2 linked regions of the Candidatus Puniceispirillum marinum IMCC1322 genome follow. The protein of the gene in region 2 interacts with the protein of the main gene of each other region in a pairwise test. Links are inferred from orthologs where the notes say so. Each region holds a gene or a part of one and is shown on either strand. Other genes may lie near its edges.

The links. Proteins that work in one complex are often made in the same cells at the same time.
Region 1: the proteins of mobA (region 2) and SAR116_RS12870 interact in binary tests that used the Escherichia coli proteins (3 or more experiments, as listed by UniProt). The link is inferred for Candidatus Puniceispirillum marinum IMCC1322 from one-to-one orthologs.

Annotation. Positions count from the first base shown.
Region 1 is NC_014010.1:2,714,937-2,718,905, reverse strand. Bases 625-3,583 are described here. They hold SAR116_RS12870 (molybdopterin molybdotransferase MoeA), read right to left. Parts: upstream 2,743-3,583; coding sequence 1,507-2,742; downstream 625-1,506. Other genes in these bases: moaA (GTP 3',8-cyclase MoaA), read right to left, coding at 3,376-3,583; mobB (molybdopterin-guanine dinucleotide biosynthesis protein B), read right to left, coding at 2,746-3,375; moaE (molybdopterin synthase catalytic subunit MoaE), read right to left, coding at 1,037-1,504; SAR116_RS12880 (SIR2 family NAD-dependent protein deacylase), read right to left, coding at 625-979. Outside these bases: SAR116_RS13410 (class I SAM-dependent DNA methyltransferase), read left to right, coding at 1-198; more of SAR116_RS12880, read right to left, coding at 215-624; more of moaA, read right to left, coding at 3,584-3,969. UniProt on the Escherichia coli protein: Catalyzes the insertion of molybdate into adenylated molybdopterin with the concomitant release of AMP.
Region 2 is NC_014010.1:24,009-27,954, reverse strand. Bases 569-3,504 are described here. They hold mobA (molybdenum cofactor guanylyltransferase MobA), read right to left. Parts: upstream 2,387-3,504; coding sequence 1,751-2,386; downstream 569-1,750. Other genes in these bases: SAR116_RS00110 (NAD kinase), read left to right, coding at 3,467-3,504; SAR116_RS00115 (formate dehydrogenase accessory sulfurtransferase FdhD), read right to left, coding at 2,396-3,298; SAR116_RS00125 (KpsF/GutQ family sugar-phosphate isomerase), read right to left, coding at 641-1,582; queA (tRNA preQ1(34) S-adenosylmethionine ribosyltransferase-isomerase QueA), read right to left, coding at 569-636. Also shown: more of queA, read right to left, coding at 1-568; more of SAR116_RS00110, read left to right, coding at 3,505-3,946. UniProt on the Escherichia coli protein: Transfers a GMP moiety from GTP to Mo-molybdopterin (Mo-MPT) cofactor (Moco or molybdenum cofactor) to form Mo-molybdopterin guanine dinucleotide (Mo-MGD) cofactor.

The sequences.
Region 1 (3,969 bases), 2.7 Mb from region 2 along the record:
ATTATGGGCGCCGTCAAACCGGGGGCACCTGTTGTGCTGACGGTAAATAATGCGGGCTGGGCAGCGCGTGACTGGGATGCCAGCTTTATCCCGCATTTAGCAAAATATGAGATCGAACTGGTTGCCGATACACGCATTCGCTATCTGACCAAGGAAGATATTGACGGCCGCCTGATTCATTTACGACGGGCGTCCTAGGCAGATTCAGGCTTGCTTAATTACCAGAAGTCTGACTGGCAATATAGTCGGCGGCGGTCATCGCGTGATAGGTGATATCCGGTACGCCAAGATCGACAGGTGACGGATCGACTATATCAATAGGTATCCGGCGTGCCAGCCCCATGCGCAGGGCAATGGCAGTGATATTAACACTAAAAGACGTGCCGATGAACACCATGGCGGAAGCCGTGTCCATCCAATGTTCGGCTTCACTCATCCGGTATAGATCAGTATAAAATTCGTCAAATAGCAACACATAGGGTTTCAACGACACGCCCAATTCCGGTATCTGCGTGCGGGTGCTGATTTTGAACTGTTCAAGCAGGGCGTTTGTCAGGCGTTCGTCATCATCCTGATCAAGTGCCGCAACAGGTTCCCATGGGGCATCAATCAGCGCGATATCGCCGCCACCGCTAAATGACTGTTCATGTAGTAAGGTGACCTTATCAAGCCGCCCATGAATCGAGATGTAATCCGCATTGCCAGCTTTACCATCCAGCCCGTCAATATTCTGGGTGATAAGCTGTTTATCAGCCAGCCAGCCATGCACCATATTTGGCGCGACATTACGGTAACTGGCAAAACGCCGATAATACCACAGCAGAAATTGACCCGGGTCATTCATATACATGGCACGGGTGGCCATTTCCTGTGGGGTGTAATTATGACTGCCGATTGTCCAGAACCCGTCTTCGCCGCGAAAGGTGGGAATACCACTATCCACGCTAACGCCCGCGCCAGTTACATATAAAACAGACATTCAGCATTCCTTTCTAGCCACATTTATTTTCGGGCGATCAGACCCATATCCAAACAGCTAGTCGGCATCGTCCCAGCGGTCAGCCGCCGCATCATCCGATGCCCGTGCCGCGACCCAGCTTTCACCCGATGCATCTTCGGCTTTTTTCCAGAAAGGTGCCTTGGTTTTCAGATAATCCATGATGAAACTGGCTCCGGCAAAGGCGGCTTCACGATGCGCCGCCGCGACACCAACAAAAACGATATTATCCTCTGGCAGTAACCGACCAATACGATGAATGACGGTGACCGCCGACAATGACCAGCGTGCCTTGGCGGTGTCAATGATGCTGGAAATTTCGGCTTCGGTCATGCCCGGAAAATGTTCCAGCGTCAAAGCGGTCACATGCGTGCCATCATCATCATCACCGCGCACGGTGCCAGTAAAGGTTACAATGGCCCCCACCGCACGCGCCTTGAGTGCATCATGTTCACCAGCAATATCAAAATCAGCTTCGGTGATCCGCACATTCTTGTCCGCATCCATAATCACAGACCCCGTTCGACAAATGGTAAAAAAGCCAATGGCATACCGACCTCGACACCTGCATTATCAAGCGGGATTTCAACCAGCCCATCAGCCCCTGTCAAAGATGATATAACACCTGCACCACGCCGTCCATGAATCTGAATTTGCTGGTCTTTTCCTGAACCTTGAAGCGTTGCACGAAGATATTCGGCACGGCCCGGTTTCTTTTTATGGCTAAAGCCCGCAGGCACTGTCACGCGCAACGGGGTGCGCGCAATTCCGCCTGCCAATTTATCAAGAAGCGGCATGATCAAAAGCTTGGCACAGACGAATGCCGCGACCGGATTGCCGGGCAGGCAGAAAATAAACTTATCTTCAACACGACCAACTGCCATCGGGCGACCGGGCTTCATTGCCAATCGCCATAAAGCGCATTCGGCACCCACCATTTTCATCGCCGCCTGCGTATGATCTTCGATGCCATCCGAAGCCCCGCCAGACGAAATGACAATATCACTATGCACCAACGCCGCCTGATAGGCATTGGCCAAGGCATCGCGGTCATCGGCAACAATGCCGCCATCATGCAAATTCAGCGCCTCGCCAGCTAATGCCGCCATCAACATCGGGCGGTTGGCATCATAAATCTGGCCAAAGCCGGTGCCATTATCAGCCGCCATGACATCGATGATTTCATCACCTGTTGACAGCATTGTTGCTGTTAATTTGTTCTGCACATCAACCGTCTTATGACCTGCCGCCGCCAGCTGTCCAATCATAGGCGCATGGATCCGCGTGCCAGCAGAGAGGATTATCTCGCCCACTGCCAGATTTTCACCAACAGGCCGGTTATTCGCCCCTATTTGTAGCATTTTATCAAACCGCACATGATTATCGTGGCGGGTGCAATCTTCGTGCATGGCAACGGCGTTGACACCATCGGGCATCACCGCACCGGTATAGATTTCCACCGCTTCATCTTTGGCAATCGTGCCCGTAAACGGATGTCCCGCGCGCGCCTGTCCGGCAATGGGGAATAGATGATCGGGATTAGCGGCCAAGGTTTCGGCGTCAATAGCATAGCCATCAACCGCCGCATTCGCCGTTGCTGGCAGATTGACCGTGCTGATGATATCCGACGCCGCAAACCGCCCTATTGAGGCATGCAAGGGCACATTTTCATGAGCCGAACGCGGGGTGATCGCATTCAGCAGATCAGCCCGGGCACTATCAAGTGGCGTCGTTTCGGGATGCATCGGTCAGGTCTTTATGGTCTGTGCCTGATCGCCGATGAAGGCGGCAATCGCGGCAATATCATCAAGATCAAAACAGGGAAGCGGACAATCGGCCAGCGGTGCATCGCTGGCCACCGCCAGAATATGCGGATCATGCGGATGCAAAAGCGGCTTTTCCACTTCGGCGCGGTAAATCTCGATCTTGCGGATCGCAAAGGCCTTAAACCCTTCGACAATGACAATATCAGCCGGATCAAGCCGTGATAGCAGAACGTCCAGCCCCGGCTCATCAGCTTCGTCATGTTCGCTGAACAAGGCCGCACGGTTGGCCGATGACACCAGCACCTGACGCGCACCGGCAGCACGATGGCGGTAGCTGTCCTTGCCAGGCGTATCAGCGTCAAAATGATGATGCGCATGCTTGATCGTTGCCACATTCAGCCCCAGCGCCACCAGATGCGCGATCAGCTTTTCGACCAAAGTTGTCTTGCCTGCCCCCGACCAGCCCGCCAGCCCGAATACGATGCCATGGCGTCCGGTATCAAGCAGTGTTTCGTGTTGCGAGGCCCGGTCTGTTTGGTCTGCCCGGTCTGTTTGGTCTGCCCGGTCTGTTTGGTCTGCCCGACCTGCTGGTTCTATTTGCGCTGAGTTCATCTAGCCACCTGTCACATTCATATGCCGACCGACGGTGGCGGTTTCGCGGCGGCTGATAATGAAATCATGACCTTTGGGCTTGCGGCCAATCGCCTCAATAATCGCCGCATCAAGCCCCGCTTCGCCATGCTGGCGCAAGGCGGTGGCAAGATCGGCATTGTCATCCTGTCCCAGACACATATAAAGCTGACCGGTGCAGGTCACCCGCACGCGGTTACAGGATTCACAGAAATTATGCGTCAACGGGGTGATAAAGCCAAGCTTGCGTCCGGTTTCGGCAACGGTGACATAGCGCGCAGGTCCCGGCGTTTGAAAATCGCTATCGGTCAAGGTAAAGCGTTTGGCAAGCGTCGTGCGCACCAGCGACAAAGGCAGATACTGATCGATCCGGTTTTCATTGCCGATATCGCCCATCGGCATGACTTCGATAATGGTCATGTCAAAGCCCTGATCACCGCACCAGGCGACCATATCGCCAAGCTCGTCTTCATTGACGCCTTTCAAGGCAACAGCATTGATCTTTATATCCAATCCGGCCGCACGCGCCGCCGCCAGCCCGTCAAGTACGGTGGCCAGTTTGCCCCAGCGGGTGAT
Region 2 (3,946 bases):
CGCAATTGCTACGCCTTTGGCTTGTAATGCGCTGGTCAGACCATCGGTAAAATGCAAACCCGCCGTTGGGGCGGCAACCGCCCCACGCTGGCTGGCAAACATCGTCTGGTAATCCTCATGGTCGGAATCAAGCACCCCATCAGGCCGGGCAATATAAGGCGGCAATGGCATTGTGCCATATGTATCAAGTCCCGCATTCAGGCTGTCGGTGTCCAGCGCATTGCCTGACCTTGGGTCAATAAAGGCCAGCTCGACATCTCCTCCTTCACCGCGCCCCAGAACCCGCGCGCCAAAGTCCGGTGCAAACATGATAATATCATCAGGGCGGCATTTCTTAGCGGGCTTGGCGAATACCCGCCAGATCGCATTTCCCCCATTTTTATGCCCTTCATATTTATGCAATGTCACGCTGATTCTGGCATCCCCGCGCTTGCCGATAAGCCGTGCTGGAATAACTGCGGTGTCATTGACGATCAACAGATCACCTGCACGCAAAAGATCGGGCAAATCACCAACATGACGATCGGCTATAGCCGCACCCGACAGATCCAGAAGCCGCGCACTATCTCGTGGTTGCGCTGGTGCTGTGGCGATCCGGTCAGGTGGCAGATCAAAATCAAAATCAGAAAGTTTCATAAGCCTATTCAAAAATCTGCAAAATACCGACAACCACCGCCTGATCATCCTTCACAACAAGGCACTGAATTCGCGCTTCCAGCATCTTTTCCTCGGCCTCATTCATCATCGCGTCCGGCGCAATCGACAACGGATCAGCACTTGCCACATCGCCAACACGCGCACCAGCCAGATCGGCACCCGACACCAGCAGGCGGCGTAAATCGCCATCCGTTAGTATCCCGTCCAGCTTTTCGGGCGTACCAACAAGCGTCAGCCCAAGCCGCCCTTCGGTCATGGTCATCAGCGCATCCTGAACCGAACTATCGGCATCAACAAAGGGCAGGTTATCCACCCGCATACGGTCGCGCACATGCGTCAGCAAGCGTCGTCCCAAAGCCCCACCGGGATGCGTTGCGGCAAAATCGGCCGCTTCAAAGCCGCGCTTTTCCATCAAAGCAACCGCCAGCGCATCGCCAAGCACCAATGTATTCAGGCTGGATGTTGTCGGTGCCAGATTGAGTGGACAGGCTTCGCGATCAACCGAAATATCAAGGGCAATTTCGGCCTCGCGCGCCATCGTGCTATTGGCATTGCTGGTAAAGGCGATAATCCGTGTTTCAAGCCGCTTTAACGCAGGTAGCAGGCGGATGATTTCCTCGGTTTCACCTGAATGTGACATCAGCAGAACAACATCACCGCGCCGCACCATCCCCAGATCACCATGGATCGCCTCGGCAGGATGTAAAAACAATGATGGTGTCCCCGTTGACGCCAGCGTCGCCGCAATCTTGCGGCCAACCAGACCCGATTTTCCCATGCCGCAAACAACCACATGACCTGCCGTATTCAGCATCATATCAACCGCCGCGCTAAATCCGGTACCAAGCCCTTGTTCCAGCCGTGTCATGGCTTCGTGATAGGCGGTAAAAAGCCCCTTTGCTGCGGTAATCGCGTCACTCGCCATTATTGATCCCCATGTTCCAGCCTGCCAAACGCGTGCTTTAGCTCATATCCACAATGCCTATGTAACGCGCACAGGCACCAATCACAAGATGGGACATGGTTTTTGTCATCACAGTACATGAATGCCAAACTATCCCTTCCAAAAGACTATCCCTGCCAAAGCAGGAATCTAAATATAATCTTGCGCTATGGCAAAATCTTCAGGGCGATTCAGATTCATGAAGGGATCCGGCATCCCTTCAAAAGGCACTACCGCACAGTGATAACGGGCGGTAAAATCATCAATCTTGCGGATATCCTGATCAACCAGCGCATGTCGCAGATCAACGGCCAATGCCACCGGCCAGATCGCAAACACCGGATGCCGTCTGGTGTTTCCATCCATGTTATCTGGCGAAGCGGCCTGGGCTATATCTGCCCCCGCATCGATCAATCCCGCCATCAGCCGCGTTGGCAGATCACGCGGCAGAAACGGCGCATCGGTAGCAAGGCTAATCATATGGGAGATTTCCGGATATTCGCGTGCCGCCCATTCCAATCCGGTCAATATGCCCGCCAGCGGTCCGGCAAAGCCATCAACCACATCAGCACGGACGGGCATATCAAAGCTGGCATAACGTGCCGCATCGCCATTCGCATTCAACAAAACGGGGGCTGTGCCGATATCAATCCGGTCAAGCACATGCTGTAAAAGTGGCTTGCCGCCAAGCAGCATCAGATTCTTATCGCCACCGCCCATACGCCGTGACTGCCCACCAGCAAGCAGCAAATAGCCAACATGATCAGAATCTAACGAATTATTCATCTGGATTGCTCATTTATCCTGTTGGGCGCGCTGGCGCGATGGGCTATCGGCAAATTCAGCGTCTGTGGTGGCGCCAGCTTCAATATCAAAATCGATCCGCTGTTGCCCAGCCAACGCAATAAAGCGTTTGCCCTTGGCACGTCCGATCAGCGTCAGATCAGCCGCGCGTGCCAGTTCGACAGCCGCGGCGGTAAAGCCCGAACGCGAGACCAGAACTGGAATCTGCATCTGTACGGTCTTGATAACCATTTCGGTGGTCAACCGTCCGGTCGTATAGAAAATCTTATCCTCTGGTGCAACCTTGTTCAAAAACATCCAGCCAGCAATTTTATCAACCGCATTATGCCGGCCTATATCTTCCATATAGACCAACGGCTGATCTGCCTTGCACAACACACATCCATGAATAGCACCCGCGCTGAGATACAGGCTGGGCGTAGTATTGATGGCTTTTGACAAGCCGACAAGCCAGCTTGCCTTGAAGGTGGCATCGGCGGCCAATGTAATATCGTCAAAACGTTCCATCATATCGCCATAGGCCGTACCTTCGGCACAGCCGCTGGTGCGAATTTTGCGTTTCATCTTGGCTTCAAAATCGGTTTCACGCGCGGTGCGCACAATACAGACGCCCAGATCATCATCAATATCTACGCCGGTGATCTGATCGTCATGGCGCAGCATGTTCTGATTCAAAAAATACCCGACCGCCAGTTCCGGCACCCAGTCGCCCAATGTCATCGAGGTCACGATTTCCTGATTATTCAGAAACAGCGTAATCGGTTTTTCGGTAACGACAGGTAGATTGATCGGCGCGCCAGCTTCGTTCAGGCCGGCAACAGTCTGCGTCAGACCGTCCGCATCGGGTTCAGGCGCGATCAACAAGGATGGCACATTTTTTTGTTTATCACTCATGCTGACAACAGTGGCGGAAACGCCCCTCCTCTTTCAAGCCTTTTATACGAAATACCTTATTCACACGTCCTAATTTTGCCTTTACCTGATAAACTGATTATGCTCATTTCAAAGACAGTCGCTTTATCACCGCTTCTGGCATCATGCACGCGGGGCAACAGGTTATTTATGAAGATACATTTTAACGCATCAAATCATGATCTGGCCAGAATTCGCCTGCAACAGCTTGTCGATCTATATGGTCATAGCGCGCTTGCTGACGCCACCCATATTGTCGCGCTTGGTGGTGACGGGCATATGCTCAATGTGTTGCATGAAACCATGTCATCTGGCTTGCCTGTTTTCGGAATGAATTGTGGGCATCTTGGTTTTTTGATGAATCACTATGCCAGTGCCGAACTACCTGAACGCATCGCCGCCGCCGAAGGCGCCCCCATTCATCCATTGCGCATGACCGCCACCGACAAGGATGGTTCAACGCACGACGCGCTGGCGATCAACGAAGTGTCATTATTGCGGCAGACGCATAACGCCGCCCATATCAATATTTCTGTCGATGGCAAAAACAAACTTGAACAGCTGATCTGTGATGGTGTTTTATTGGCAACGCCTGTCGGCTCGACCGCCTATAATCTGTCGGCGCATGGG